Regions from separate parts of the Lactobacillus crispatus genome, predicted to be linked through region 1. Evidence: riboswitches for the same ligand, from Rfam matches in the RefSeq annotation. Region 1 holds a riboswitch; the other holds the start of a gene.
The links. A riboswitch is a leader RNA that binds a small molecule or an ion and turns the genes downstream of it on or off. The one in region 1 is predicted to bind magnesium.
Positions count from the first base shown of each region.

Region 1 (7,762 bases):
ATTGCCAAACCAAAAGTTACCAAAAAGACAATTGGCGTTGCATGTTGTTTAAGAAATGGGAAACGCTCATCTCTTAAAGTATGAATAATCATTACCCTAGTCCACAGAGATTCCACAAAAATTCCAGAATAGAACAAAGAAATGAAGACCCAGTGGTGGTAATTAGAGCCAACCAAGTAAGGACAAATTACGTAAAACATTAACGCCATCGCAATAAAGTCAACAATTGCCGGAATTGGACCAAAGTTTAAGACAAATTTTGGCCACATCCTGATTGACCACTTTTGGGGTTTTTTGACATAATTTTCTGAAACACTGTCAAAGGGGATAACTAAACAACTTAGACTAAAAAGCAAATTTAAAATTAGAACCTGCAATGGTAAAAGTGGCAAAAACGGCAACAGTAAGGAAGAAACAGCCATTGCGATAATACTGCCCATATTGGTAACCAAGAATGTTTTAATATACTTCATCGTATTAGAAAAGACTTTTCTGCCGACCATGATCATTTCTTCAAGCAGCTGCAAATCTTTTTGTTCAAATACAATATCAGCAGATTCTTTAGTGATATCAACCGAGCTATTCGAAGTTACCGTCACATCCGCCACTTTCATCGCTAAAGCGTCTTTATTGCCATCGCCCATATAACCGACAGTATGACCGTTGGTCTTCAATGCGTTAATAATCTTTACCCGCAGTTCTGGCGTCAAATGAACAAAAATATCACATTTTTCCACGATTTCTTTTAATTCTTCCGGACTGGCTTCATCGATCTGTTTTCCATCATAAACCGTATCGACGTTTAAACCCACCTGCAATGCGATCGCACGTGTAACTGCTTCGTTATCACCAGTAAAAATTTTCACGTCGACATTATCGTTCTTTAAATCCTCTAAGGCTTCCTTGGTAGTCTCTTTAGGCGGATCCAAGTATGCTAGATAGCCAATGATCGTCAAATCATGCTCATCTTTGGCAGAAAACTCACCTACTGGAGCAGGATTAAGCTTATAGCCGACAAGCAGGACTCGCAAGCCATCATCATTTAATTCATTGATCTGATTTAAAATTCTTTCTTTCCATTCAGAAGTTAAATCTTCAACTTTGCCGTTGAGTTCAACCTTATTAGAAATAGCCAGCATCCCTTCTGCTGCGCCTTTAGTTACTAATAAGTGCTGTCCATGGTGTTCATCATTATCAACGACCACAACGCTCATTCTTTTTCTAGTGTAGTCGAATGGAATTTCATCAATTTTGTTGTAGTCACGTTGAATTTCATTTACGTCTAATTCATCACCAGCGGCATCAATTACTGCCTTGTCAATTAAATCTTTGACCCCAGTTTGATAGTAAGCATTCAGATATGAAAATTTCAGAATCTGTGGCGTTTCTTGCATATCTAAATCGTAGTGGCGCTCTAACACAACTTGGTTTTGCGTTAAGGTGCCTGTTTTATCAATACAAAAAACATCGGTAGAACCTAAATTCTGAATTGCATTCATCTGCTTAACTACAGCACCACTTTTTGACATTTCCAGTGCGCCTTTAGTCAAATTAGAGTTAACAATAATCGGCAGCACCTCTGGTGTCAGGCCAACAGCCGCAGCTAAAGCAAAAATTAAGCTTTCTCCCCAATCGCCTTTAGTCAAGCCATTAATGACAAACAGTAGTGGGATGATAATTGCAGTAGCGACAATCAAGATCTTAGCTAGTTGTTTCATTTCACGATCAAACAATGTAGTTTTTACTTTTTTACGTGAAATGGCTTGGACTTCTTTACCAAAAACGGTGTGATTACCGATAGCAAAAACAATTCCGGTTCCAGAGCCAGACACAATCGTCGTCCCTTCATACAAGATGTTAGGATAGTTTAAATAATCATTGCTCATGCTCGGCTTAATTATTACATTCGCTACTTTTTCAGCTGGTTCAGGGTCACCATCTAAGTAACTTGATGAACAAAAGAGGTCCTTGCTAGTTAGCAATTTCATATCCGCTGGAATCATGTCGCCGGCCGATAAATTAATTACATCCCCAATCACTACTTCATCTGTGGGTAGCTCGACATTGTGTCCATCACGCCGAATATTCGTAGTAACCGATACCCGATTGAGCAACTGATCTGTTACTCTAGCAATCTTAATCTTTTGAATAAAATTAACCAGCACTGACACAATTAACATAATAACCATCACAATAATTGTGATTGAGTCACTATTGCCTTGTGGTATCAAAATATAACTGGTAAAAAGCGTTAGCAAAGTTAATACTAATAACACTACCGTAAATGGTGTCGCAACCGATTCCCAAAGCAAACGCCATTTAGAAGCATTGGTATTAGTGATAATCTCGTTTTGACCATATTCTTTACGGTTTTCTTCAGCCTTATTAGTCGAAAGCCCTTCAGCACTCGCCTGTAAACGCGCCAGCGTCTCGCTACGTGACTCACGCGCAATACGTTGAATACTCTGAATATCAATATTCGATCGCTTCTTGCTAGCTGCTTTTAACATCATTTGCTCCCTTCTTTAATTGGGACAAGCAAAACAAAAAAGCCACCTGTAATTTCTGCAGGTGACTTTTGCCAAACAAGGCTCTGTCATACTCGTCGTTCAGTTTTAACACTACGTGACGTAAGCACATGCTAGCTATCTGGATCTCGCCTTAAGTCGACGACACCTATTTAACCCGTTGGCATCTCTGGATGTTTCTGGGCGATAGCGTGTGTTCACGTAGGAGTCTCACCTAACAGTTTTTCGCTAATTATGTCTACAAAAAGTGTAAGGACAAAATGCAAATAAGTCAAGCCGACTATTTCTTAGAAATTGGATCACGATGACTAAATCTACGCAAGAAATAAGTAATTCCCGTAATTAAAAATGCCAGTGCCAGTGCGATTGGTAAAGCTACACTATGTGGACGCGCGACTTTATTTTGTTCTGCTTGCGTCAAATCATATTTATCAAGTGCATATTGATATTGTTGATCAACTCTAGTCGCACATGCCCGAAAGACGAAGCGAATTCCCTTGTTAAAAGTTGCATTATTTTGACTACGCAATTTATCTACTTCAGCACGCAAGATATTGCCCCGAGCGACCTCGGTGAAGGCACTATGCAAATCTTTAGTTGAATAAATTTGCACATTACGCTTTTTACCTTTCTGTCCTACCACAATAAAGACCGTTCGCTTAGAATGATCTAGCATCTTAGGTGTTAACTTATTCAGCCTTTTAACCGTTATAACGACAATTTGCGGTTGTTCTTTAGTCTGAAAATAGCGATTATTTTTTTCCGTAACCAAAGTGCGAGTTTCTTTATCTAAAATATGAGCATGATCTTCAATATTTGGCTGGACAAATCCTGTCGTTATTAAAAATACAGTTACTAGTCCCATTAACCAAATTAAATTAATTCTCGTCTTCTTCAAGTTTATGGGCCAAGCTTTCCACGTATTTGCGATTAATCTTAATCTGTTCATAAGGCACCTCGCTATCATGAAGTAGTTGCATCGCCAATGGATTATCGCGATAGTCAAAATAATAGTTAATTTTTTTCACGCCTGCCTGCAACAAGGATTTGCAGCAATTATAGCAAGGAAAATGTGTCACATAAATCTCAGTATTTTCTGTAGAAACACCAAACTTAGCACACTGAATGATCGCATTCATTTCTGAATGAATAGTTCTAACGCAGTGACCATCAACCATTTGATGACCCACATCGTCACAATGCGGTTGTCCTGAAACGGAACCATTATAACCAGTGCCAATAATCCGATTATCTTTTACTAAGACACTACCAACTAATGCGCGATTACAAGTAGAGCGTTGCGCAATTACTAGCGCCTGCATCATAAAATATTGTTTCCAAGGAATTCGATCGTGCATAACTTTACCTCAGCCTTATCTATTCTTGAAATAGTTCAAACCAATTGCGTCACGGACTTGTTCAAGTGTTGCATTAGCCACTTTATTAGCCTTTTTTGAACCTTCCAGAAGCATTTCATAAACCGCATCTTCATCTTGAGCAAACTTTTCGCGACGTTCACGAATTGGTGCAAGCTCTGCTTCAAGGACCTTGTTTAAGTAACGCTTAATCTTAACGTCACCTAAGCCACCCTTTTGGTATTCTGCCTTAAGTTCTGCCACCTTGTCCTTATCTGGATCGAAGACATCAAGATATGTAAAGACAGTGTTACCTTCAACCCTACCAGGGTCTTCAACGTGAATATGGTTAGGATCCGTGTACATTGACATAACTTTCTTTTGAACTGTCTTTGCATCATCAGCAAGATAAATCGCATTGCCAAGTGACTTCGACATCTTCGCATTACCATCAAGTCCTGGCAAACGTCCTTGACCTTTAGGTGGGAAATAACCTTTAGGTTCAACCAAAACATCACAATTATAAACACGGTTAAAAGTCCTAACGATTTCACGTGTTTGTTCCAACATTGGTTCCTGGTCATCTCCAACAGGAATAACGGTTGCTTTAAAAGCGGTGATATCAGCAGCTTGAGAAACTGGATAGTTTAAAAAGCCAATTGGAATAGAGTCTTTGAAATCTTTTTGCTTAATTTCTGTCTTAACAGTTGGATTTCTTTCAAGCCGAGCCACAGTTACTAAATCCATGTAGTAAGCAGTCAATTCAAATAGAGCAGGAATTTGTGATTGAACATAAATAGTTGATTTAGCTGGATCAATACCAACAGCTAAGTAATCTAAAGCTACTTGGATCAAACTATTGCGAATTTTTTCCGGATTACGAGCATTGTCGGTCAAAGCCTGTGTATCCGCAATCATAATATATGGATCATATTTACCTGAATTTTGTAATTTTACTCTATTCTTTAATGAACCGATATAGTGACCAATGTGCAGCTTACCAGTAGGACGGTCACCAGTTAATAAAATTTCTTTCGCCATCTTTTTGCTCTTTTCTAATTTTTAAGTTTATTTTTTTATTAATATTAATTGTTTAATTACCTAATTTTAACAAAAAATAGGCTATGATTAAACTAGCCCTAAAGAAAGGAAATGCGTATGTGCAACCAGTTTCGTTTACCTAATTTAAAACAAATTCAACAATATCTCAAAAGCGATCTTGACCTGCCCTTAGTTACACCAAATTTTGACATTCAAGCACAAGATATTTTTCCTAACCAAGTAGCACCTGTTTTGCTTTATCAAAATGGTCAATTGCAATTAAGCAACAAAAAATGGGGCTATCCAAGTCCCGTTGATCCAAAAAAGCCTTTATTTAACGCTAGAATTGAGCGATTTTATGATTCAGCGCCTTCAATGTGGGACAAATCCTTTGCCAAGCAACGTTGCTTAATCTTAACCGAAAAATTCTTTGAATACGCTAAAACTACCCATATTGCTGAAAACGGTCGTAAATACCATGATCGCTACGCCTTCCGCACTAATCAACCACTTACCTTAATTGCAGGTATTTATGATCAGGATTATTTTTCAATGGTTACTACCGTGCCTAACAAAGATATGGCGCCAATCCATAATAGAATGCCTCTAGTTGTTATGCCCAACGAACTACGCCGCTGGCTTTTTCAAAATTTTACCAGCTTAATTGATCGTAAAAGTGTTGATCTTCAAATAGAAAAAATGCTAAAATAAAAATATATTGCGGGTATAGTTAAATGGTAGAACGACAGCTTCCCAAGCTGTAGATGCGGGTTCGATTCACGCTATCCGCTTTTTTTATACAAAAATAAGGATGAGAATTTTTCTCATCCTTTTGTTTTTAAATCATAATCACTGTAAGTACGCCACTAACTACAGCTAAGTAAATTGGCATCAATAATGTTTGTGTGTACATATAGCTCCAAGCAAACACCATGCCATAAATTGCATCAATAATAAAGAGTACTACTGAATTTTGAAAGTTCAGTAAGCTATAAATCAGACCTGAAACAATGATTCCCATAATTGCAACTTGCTTAGTATTTCGCCGAAAAGCATAATTGAACAAAAAGCCAGTCGCCAAAAATTCTTGTAGGATTGGTAATACAATTCCTTGGACAACGATTAAAAACCAAAACATGTTAACTGATTCACTTTTGGCATATATCAATTGGAAATCATAATGACTAATCCTGCCATATGATTGTAAGTATGAAATCGAAATCTGTGTAACTGTAATCACTAATGTTAATAGAACAACAGTTGACAAACTGCCCAACCATGGAAGTTTAAAATCACGGGCAAAAAAGCGTTGCTCTCGATTGAAACGATAAACATAAAACAACAGAATCATGGCTGCAACTAAGCCGAATAAAATCAAATCCCAAATATGAACCGGAGATTTTCTAGTAACTAGCTTTACTACTGCAAACACAGCGACATAGCCAGCTAAATAAACGGCATAGCGGATCACATTACCCTCTCTTGATTGTGGCGTATTCAAATTCTTCACTCCTACTCTGAATTGTATCCTACAAAACCCATATTATACCAGAAAAAGACAGTTTATTATAGTTCTCAACTTATTTAACTTCCACAATCGTTACTTGATATTCACCTGCTGGTGCCGCCACCGTTGCTGTTGTACCAGCCTCCTTTTTCATGATTGCTTGACCCAATGGAGAATCAAAAGAAACCTTGCCAGCAGCAAGATCCGCTTCCATTCGCCCAACTACTTTGTATTCTTCTGTTTCATCATCGTCATCAAACTTAAGCACAACGGTCTTTCCTAGATCAACCTTACCATCATCTTCAGTTTTAACAATTTCGGCATACTTTAATTGTTTGCCTAGGTAACGCAGACGACTTTGTAAGTGACCTAGATCACGTTTTGCTTCAGTATATTCAGTATTTTCCGAAAGATCACCTAAAGCTCGTGCAGCCTGCAAAATTTTAATTCTACGTGGCCGATCTTTTTTTAATCGAGCAATTTCATCCTCAATTTGTTGATAGCCTTCTGGAGTCATTTTCTGAAAATATACCATTTCTATTTCACAAACTTTCTTTATTTTTCTATACGTAATAATTATCCACAATCTCAGAATGTTATTGTAGCAGCGTTATCAGTCTAAAATTAGCACTATATATTTTTGAGTGCTAATTTGTGTCATTTCTATAAAAAGCGACTACAATAAACAGTGTAAGGAGAAAAGAGATCAAGAAATGAGTTGATCTTTTCCTTATATTCTAATTAAGCAAATACAAAAATGAAAGGAAGTTTTATTTATGGCAAACAATATGATGAATCGGCGCAACGACATGATGGATGCAATGAATGATTGGTTTGGTTTTCCAAGAAACTTCTTTGACGATAATGAAATTGAAAACATTATGCAATCTGATGTTGCAGAAACTGATAAGGACTATCTAGTTAAGATTGACATGCCTGGCATGGATAAGCAGGATATCAACGTTAACTATAATGACGGTACGTTAAATGTCAGCGGCACAAGAAAATCATTTAAGGACACTAGCGATAAAAATAGAAATATCATTCATAAGGAAAGAAGTGAGGGCAGTATTTCTAGAAGCTATAGATTACCAAATGTAGTTGCAAGTGAGATTCATGCAAAGTATGATAATGGTGTATTGACCATCACTTTGCCTAAGGAAACTGCCGGCGATGATGGCAATTCTATAAAAATTGATTAATTTATTAGGTTTATGCAAGAGGTCTAATAAGTTAACGGATTAATAATTCTCTACAAGCGAGTTCTAATTGAACCCGCTTGTATTTTGCTTTAAAATAGAGTTAGTTTAGAAAAAAATTATAAAATTAAA
Region 1 covers NZ_CP072197.1:243,888-251,649, reverse strand. Annotated here, with positions in the region: gene mgtA (magnesium-translocating P-type ATPase) at 1-2,510, opposite strand, end outside; M-box (ykoK) riboswitch at 2,594-2,757, opposite strand; gene J6L97_RS01215 (TPM domain-containing protein) at 2,809-3,393, opposite strand; gene J6L97_RS01210 (ComE operon protein 2) at 3,407-3,886, opposite strand; gene trpS (tryptophan--tRNA ligase) at 3,902-4,924, opposite strand; gene J6L97_RS01200 (SOS response-associated peptidase) at 5,042-5,635, shown strand; tRNA gene J6L97_RS01195 (tRNA-Gly) at 5,645-5,715, shown strand; gene J6L97_RS01190 (CPBP family intramembrane glutamic endopeptidase) at 5,763-6,425, opposite strand; gene greA (transcription elongation factor GreA) at 6,505-6,966, opposite strand; gene J6L97_RS01180 (Hsp20/alpha crystallin family protein) at 7,208-7,633, shown strand.

Region 2 (7,762 bases), 660 kb from region 1:
ATTTCGCTTGGATCATACTTTTGCCCATATTTTTCAGCTAAAAAGTCGGCTGCTGCCTTACGCAAACCTGGAGTCCCGTTAGATGGCGCATAGTGTGAATGGCTATTAGCAATGCTGGCTTCAGCCGCTTTTTTAATATGCTCTAGCGTGTTAAAGTCAGGCTCACCAATCGTGAATTTGACGATGTCCGAAATTTTGTTGATGTAAGCTGCAAAGGCCAAAATCTGCCCTGGCTTTTGTTCAGCCAAGCCTTTTTTCATATGTTTTGTTAAGTCGACCATGATTTTTCCTCCTTATATCTGAACTAAATTAATTCAAATATAGGAGTCTTTTTAATCTTTGTCAAAGGAAATATTAATTTTGATATCTAAAGTGCACATTAAATCCAATAATTAACAAAGCATAAATACTATAAATAACCGTAACAGGCGGATACATTGCCTGACACTTTATCAGCAAAAGAATAATTAAAACTATCACCCAAACAATCGTTAATATTCTAAAACGTTGAAAATATGACAAATCGGTAAAGCCACTGTCAAAGCTATATCAGCTATTAAGATAGTAAAATCCACTGGATATGATTTGATATAAAAAGCTTGAAATATCGGCAATGCCTCTGACAGTAAAAAGATAGAACTAATAATCCCACATATTAAAAGCAACTAATTAAGTATCTTTTTATAGTCTTTCATTAAATCAAGAACTTCTCTTTCTTCATGTACCAGTGCTTAATCACCGTAGTCAATGCAATGTACAAAGTCAAAAGTACAAGAACTACCAGAACATAATATTCTGGGATCGGACCGAATTTCATTACCTTAGCCAAGCTTGGGATGTAAGGCATTGCAGTACCGATCAATCCTGCACCGATCGTAGCGAGCATGACAACTGGTGAAGAATGTTGTTGGATAAATGGAACGGCTGGATCACGCAATGCTTGAATAACCATTTCTTGTGTCCAGAGTGATTCGATGAACCAGCCACTCCAGAAGATGGCCATAAAGACAGCCTTTTGCCCTGGAGTAGCAGCCACATAACTTGTGCCCACAGTACTTGGACAAATCCAGAAGTAAAGCAAGGCAAACGTAATGACATCAAAGATTGAAGATGTCGGACCAAAGAAGAACATGAACTTAGGCAACTTCTTTGTCTCCCACTTACGTGGTACTTCCAAGTATTTTTCACCAACTCTATCAAATGGAAGTGACAAACAAGATGTCCCATAGATCAAGTCTAGAATCAACAATTGCATTGGAAGCATTGGCAAAAATGGTAGGAATGATGAAGCAACCAAGATCGATAAAATATTACCAAAGTTAGATGACAACGTAATCTTGATGTATTTCATCGTGTTGGCAAAGATCTGACGGCCGATTCTGACACCGTGCTCCAAGATGAGGAGACTCTTGTGCAGCAAAATAATGTCCGCACTCTTTTTTGCAATATCAACAGCCGTATCAACTGAGATTGCTACATCGGCCTTCTTCATAGCTGGCGTATCGTTGATACCGTCTCCCATGTAAGCAACCGTGTGACCATTTTCCTTCAAAATCTGAATAATTCTAGCCTTTGACTCTGGTGAAAGCTTTACAAAGAGGCTACATTCTTCAACCATCTTTTTAACTTCATCGTCGCTCTTACCAGCAAAGTCTTTTTCACTATAAATATACTTGGTGTTCAAGCCTACTCTTGAAGCAACACTCTTAGTTACAGCAGCGTTATCACCAGTCAAAATCTTCACGGTAATACCGTCTTGCTTTAACTTCTTAAGCACGTCCTTAACGTCATCCTTAGGTGGATCAAGGAAGGCCAAGAATCCGGTTAGGATCAAATCTTTTTCATCGCTAACATTGAATTCACCGGCTTGAGCAGGATTGTTCTTGTAAGCTAACAAAACAACTCTCAAACCATCTTTGTTCAAATCTTCAATGTGCTTTAAAACTTTTTCTTTGTAATCATCAGTTAAATCGTTGATGTGACTGCCAACTTGCACACGATTGCAGCAAGCAAGCATTTCTTCGGCAGCACCCTTAGTTACCAGGATACGACCATCGCCGTGGCGCTTGACCACGACACTCATGCGACGGCGCTTGAAGTCGAATGGAATTTCATCAACCTTAGTGTAGTCGTGTTTAATTTCATTAACATCTAGCTCATCGCTAGCGGCATCGATGATGGCTTGGTCCATCAAATCGTGCATCCCCGTTTGGAAGTACGAGTTCAAGTAAGCCAAGCGCAAAACCTGTGGATTTTCCTTCATATCCAAGTTGTAGTGCCGTTCCAATACAACCTTGTTTTGGGTTAAAGTACCGGTTTTATCAGTACAAAGCACGTCGGCGGCACCGAAGTTTTGGATGGAGTTCATCTTTTTAACGATGGTGCCGTGCTTGGACATTTCTAGCGAACCCTTAACCAAATTACTAGTAACAATAACTGGCAACATTTCTGGAGTAAGTCCAACGGCTGTGGCAATCGAAAACAGCAAAGCGTTGAGCCAGTTACCTTTAGTTAAACCGTTGATGACCAAAACTAAAGGTGCAATGATCGCGGTCATTGTTAACAATAATTTAGAAATATTCTTGATACCAACATCGAAGTTAGTTTCCTTAACGTCGTTGTTTGAAATATCCTTAGCCAAACGACCAAAGACAGTTTGTTCACCGGTGGCCAAAACAACGCCAACACCTGAACCTGACACAATAGTTGTTCCTTGATAGATTACATCAGGATAGTCCAAATATTGATCCATGTCTTTTTGATCGGGCTTCTTAGTCGCAATCTTTTCCACAGGCGTTGATTCACCGTTCAAAGAACTTGATGAACAGAACAAGTCTTTAGTTTTGAGCAATCTAATATCTGCTGGCACCATGTCCCCAGCGTGGATATTAATAATATCGCCGACAACTACTTGCTTGGTAGAAATTTCTTCGTCCTTTTGATTGCGACGAATATTGGTAGTTACAGACACCATGTTTAAGAGGTCTTCAACTGCGTCATTAGTTTTCACATTCTGGATAAAGGATGTTAATCCAGAAATGATGATCATCGTAATCATAATGATCACAGTACTCAGGTCCTTTTGATCTGCCGGCACGAAGACGTAGTCGGTAAACAGCGACACCGTTGCTAGCAGCAACAGGACCATTGTGAAAGGAGTGAAGAATGATTCAATGAAGAAATGCAATTTCGTGTTGTGCTTCTTGGTCGCAACTTCGTTAAGACCATTCTTCTCTAAACGCTCTTTAGCTTCCGCCGAAGACAGACCGTCTAGCGAACTATGTAGCGTCTTTAACGCTTCTTCGGGAGTTTGCCTAGCGATCTGCTTAACAAACTCTGTATCGGCTGTCTTCTTATTCATCAACAACTTGTTTTTTGCCATGTTAATCCCACTTTCTGATTAAACATGCAAACAAACTAAAAAGGAGCTAATACCAATTAGTATTAACTCCTTATCTAAGCGATGTTTCCTCGTCGTTCAGTTTTGACACTACGTGACGTAAGCACAGGCTAGCTATCTGGATCTCGCCTTATCTCGACAAGAACTATTTTACTCGTTGGCATCTCTGGATGTTTCCGGGCGATAGCTTGTGTTCACGTAGGAGCCTCACCTAACAGTTTATTTGCTTTTTCAATTTTCATGTTTATTATATGCATATTATTTGACAATGCAATTATCTTTACTAAATCGTTAGAATTTGTAAAAGACTTTAAGAAAGATAAAAAACTCGCGTTTGCAATGAACACGTGTTTTTTATAATTTAATTTTGATATACTATTTTATAGACATGGATATGTTGCAACTATTTGTGTTTAGTAGTTTTAGCATAACTAACCACCCCTCACACATTTTGAAATTACGGAGGTGAGAGTTATGCATAACCGGATAGTTTGGAGGTTTAGTGCTCCGTGGTAGCTTGGGCTATTGCAATCAGCATCGTTCTAGGTGCTTTAGGCAAATTAGCTATCAATTTGGCTATAGCCTATGCGATAACAAAAAAGCTAATCGCAAGGATTAGCTAAACCAACAGTTATCTGAAACTACGATCGAAGTCAACGGATTGCGACCGTTGGCTTCTTTTCATATACAGATTATAACATGAATTATCCGAAACGAATAAAAAAGATCAGGCTCACTGCCTGACCTTGCTATTGGGTTAGCTGGATTCGAACCAGCGCATGATGGTACCAAAAACCATTGCCTTACCACTTGGCTATAACCCAATCTTCAAACCTTTTACTTGATTGGTTCTATTTGAATGACCTCTCGATCACTCAACAGATAATATTATAGGGGAATGAAGAAAAAATAGCAAGAAAAAATTCAAAAAAGTTTTGTTTTTTTAAAAATACCTACATTTGCTCGAAGGATACTGAATCTTTCTTTTATGAATTATAAAATTAATTTGTTTTTTTACGATTATAACTTTTGTGACTTCTTAACCTTATTCATTAATTCAAAGTCGTTGGTAAAAATTCCAGCTACACCAAGTTTAAAGTACCTTTTTGCTATGCTTACTTTATCTACTGTCCAAATTCTTTGCGTAACTTTGCTAGGTAAATACCAATGCGGATGGATCGCTGCAAAATGATTCTTAGCCGCAAACTGTTCAGGAAACGGCACCGGCCATTTGGTTAAAAAGCAATATTGTTGGTGGGGATCAATTCGCTGGCAATTTTTTAAGGTTTGATAATTGAAGGAAGAGAAAATAATGGGATGCACAAAATGGTATTCTTGTGCTAACGCTAAAACGATGGCTTCAATCCCCTCATCATGAATCTTGTTAGTCTTAAATTCCAAGTTAACATACAAATCCTGTCCCTGAAGAATTTCAAATAATTCACTTAACATCGGTACCGGTTCACCGTTAGCTAAACGAAATCGCCTGATTTCACTTAAGGTATAGTCCTTAATGTAACCCGTGCCATTAGTTGTGCGGTCAATTTTTTCATCATGCATTACTACTGGCACCTTGTCTTTAGTTAAATGCACATCAAATTCCACGCCTTCTGCGCCATGCTCTACCGCATATTTAAATCCTTGCAAAGAATTCTCCGCAAATTTCACCGGCAGTCCTCTATGAGCAAATACAATTGTCTGACCCATTTTTCACCTATAAAAAAATACCGCTCTCGCGGTATCCCTTCTATAACTTAATCTAATACGATTGCACCTTGAGTTGCTAAAGTATCACGTACAAGATCCTTAACATCTCTTCTAGCCACCATTCCATCAGTATTTTCAATGTATTCAACATATTGTGGTGACTTGATATGAGCGTCATAAGCCTTGTCATCAAAGTAAACTTCAACGAAGTACCATTCGTTTTCGTTCTTCTTATTGACTCCAGACATCATAATTTCCATGCCTGGTTCAGCAGCCATGCTGGTGGTCATTTCTTTCTTAACTTCATGTGCAAACTTTTCTGCGTCTTCAGGCTTAACTTCAACCTTAACCAAGCGCATAACAAAGTTGTCGGCATGGTCATTCAAAGCATCATGAGCCTTGGTAGTAATTACCTCAGGCTTCAATTCAATAATTTCCTTGTCAGTGGAAATCTTGTTAATAGTTTCCGCAAAATTGTCGGCATGTGCTGCTGCAATGTGCAAATCTTCTGCCAAGCTATTCCGGAACAATTCGATTTCGTAATTGTCTTCACCATGAGCATCGTCATGTGCGCTTCCAATTAACAAAGTTCCTTCTTCAGCTGGAATTGAGTTGTGCATGTTATTTTCAACTTCACGGATATATTCACCGCGATCGTTTTCCTTGATATTTAATTTAGTAATTCTAAAAATTGGTGTTTCATCCATTTTTCTTGCCTCGTACTATAATCTTTCCACACCTATCATTATAAACTAATGCAGAAAAATAAAAGCCCCTATTCACCAGTTATTTGATCAATTTTAACCGCTTTAGCTGGCCATTCAGTCCGTACATATTCCAATGTACTGCCTTCATTGCTAGTTAACTGCACAAAAGAACAATTGGGCAGACCTAAAAATTCACGATGGTTAGTTTTTTCATTAATGTATTGCGACAAACTATCGCCATGACCAACAACTAAAATATTATCGCCATCTTGTGCATCCCGCATGATCAAGTTAATCCCGCGCTCCATTCGTTCAACTACCTCATGATTATCTTCCACGCGAAATTTGCCCAAACGATGCAGCGGCCAAAGTAGCACATTGCGTGCCTCAAAAGCGCCATAGCTTTTCTCTTTTAATTCCTTTAATCGAACATACTCCATCTCAGGCCCAGCAATAATCTCTAAAGTATCACTTGCCCTTTCTTGGGGTGAGCAATATGCTCTAGCAAAATTAATTCCCTGATCTTGAAAATAATCCCGCACGGCTTCCGCCTGCTTAATGCCTAATGGTGTTAGCGCTGAATCACAGCTCCCCTGCATGCGGTGTCCTTTATTAAACCAAGTTTGACCATGCCTAACTAAATATAAATTAATTGCCATTTCGTCTTACTTTAAACCCTCTGCTGGCCACACGTATGAATCAAAATGGATCTTTTTACCATCAACTGTTAGCTTCACGATTGAAGCATTGCCAAAACCGCCAAAGTTCTTATTCTCGGTAGCATCGCGCACAAACTTAGCTAAAATATCACCATGTCCTACAACTAAAGCAGTTTGACCATCCTCTAAGCCGCTTAAAATCTCGACTACTGCACGGTGCATTCTAGCAACAACGTCTTCGTCTTTTTCCATAGTTGGGTCTACGTTAGGATTATTATAATTCCAAGGCAATAAGAACTCATCACGACCTTCAAAAATGCCATAACATTTTTCTCGTAGGTCTTTTAAACGCGTATAAGGCATTTGATGATCAGTAATAATTTCCAAAGTATCGCAAGCACGCTCTTGGGTTGATGAAAAAGCTTTGTCAAAATGAATACCCTGCTTTTTAAAATAATCGCGGGCCATTTCAACCTGGCGGATGCCTCTTTCATTCAATGGTGAATCACAACGTCCCTGAACTTTATGGTAATAGTTAAAATAAGTTTGTCCATGGCGGACTAAATATAAAGTTTTTGTCATATTTTCCTCGCTAAATCGTTTTTTCCTTTATCTTATCAAAAAAGCACGCGTCGTGCGTGCTTTCATATTTTTTTCGTTAAATTTTGAAGTTCTTGTTGTATTCACTCGAATTTACAACAAAACTTGGCACACTAATGAAGTGCATTGAGTAAATATTGCCAGTCTTGGAAATGCTAAAGCCATAATAATTGTAGTCCCCATCATGACGTGAGCCCTGTGTATTAAATAAATCACCGGCATGCTCCCATTCGCGGTAAAGGCTCTTATCATTACGCTGATTTTCCCCAGCTCCTGCAAAGCCAAAGATCATTTGCTTCAAGCCAAAGTAAATATTCCGCTTCATTTCAGCCATAGACATAATCTTCTTATTAGTAGAAAAACCAGCCATATCTTCGACATAATTATCGTTTAATTCTAAGCCATGTTTTTTGCAAGCCCGTACAATTCCGGCAACATAGTGATCGCCATCTTTGATACTCTTGCCATTTTGCTCGTATTCTTGCGCAATTGAATTAGCTAAGGACTCTACTCCAGAACTATAAACCCACGGCTTCAAACCTAATTGACTACGAGCGCTATTAATTAGGCGCAAAGAGAATTCTGCCAGTTCTTTTTGCTCACTAGCGGAAAGATCAGCAGGATTAATCATCTTTTGATCGGCTTTGCTTTCACCTGAGCTAACACGTGAAAAGTCGTTTTGTTCCATT
Region 2 covers NZ_CP072197.1:1,820,845-1,828,606, forward strand. Annotated here, with positions in the region: gene J6L97_RS08830 (aminotransferase class I/II-fold pyridoxal phosphate-dependent enzyme) at 1-281, opposite strand, end outside; gene mgtA (magnesium-translocating P-type ATPase) at 695-3,382, opposite strand; M-box (ykoK) riboswitch at 3,463-3,626, opposite strand; tRNA gene J6L97_RS08840 (tRNA-Gln) at 4,153-4,224, opposite strand; gene J6L97_RS08845 (glycerophosphodiester phosphodiesterase family protein) at 4,421-5,107, opposite strand; gene J6L97_RS08850 (putative quinol monooxygenase) at 5,155-5,814, opposite strand; gene J6L97_RS08855 (histidine phosphatase family protein) at 5,883-6,473, opposite strand; gene J6L97_RS08860 (histidine phosphatase family protein) at 6,480-7,055, opposite strand; gene J6L97_RS08865 (SEC10/PgrA surface exclusion domain-containing protein) at 7,132-7,762, opposite strand, start outside.
Region 2: another riboswitch for magnesium. It lies ahead of mgtA (magnesium-translocating P-type ATPase); the one in region 1 lies ahead of mgtA (magnesium-translocating P-type ATPase).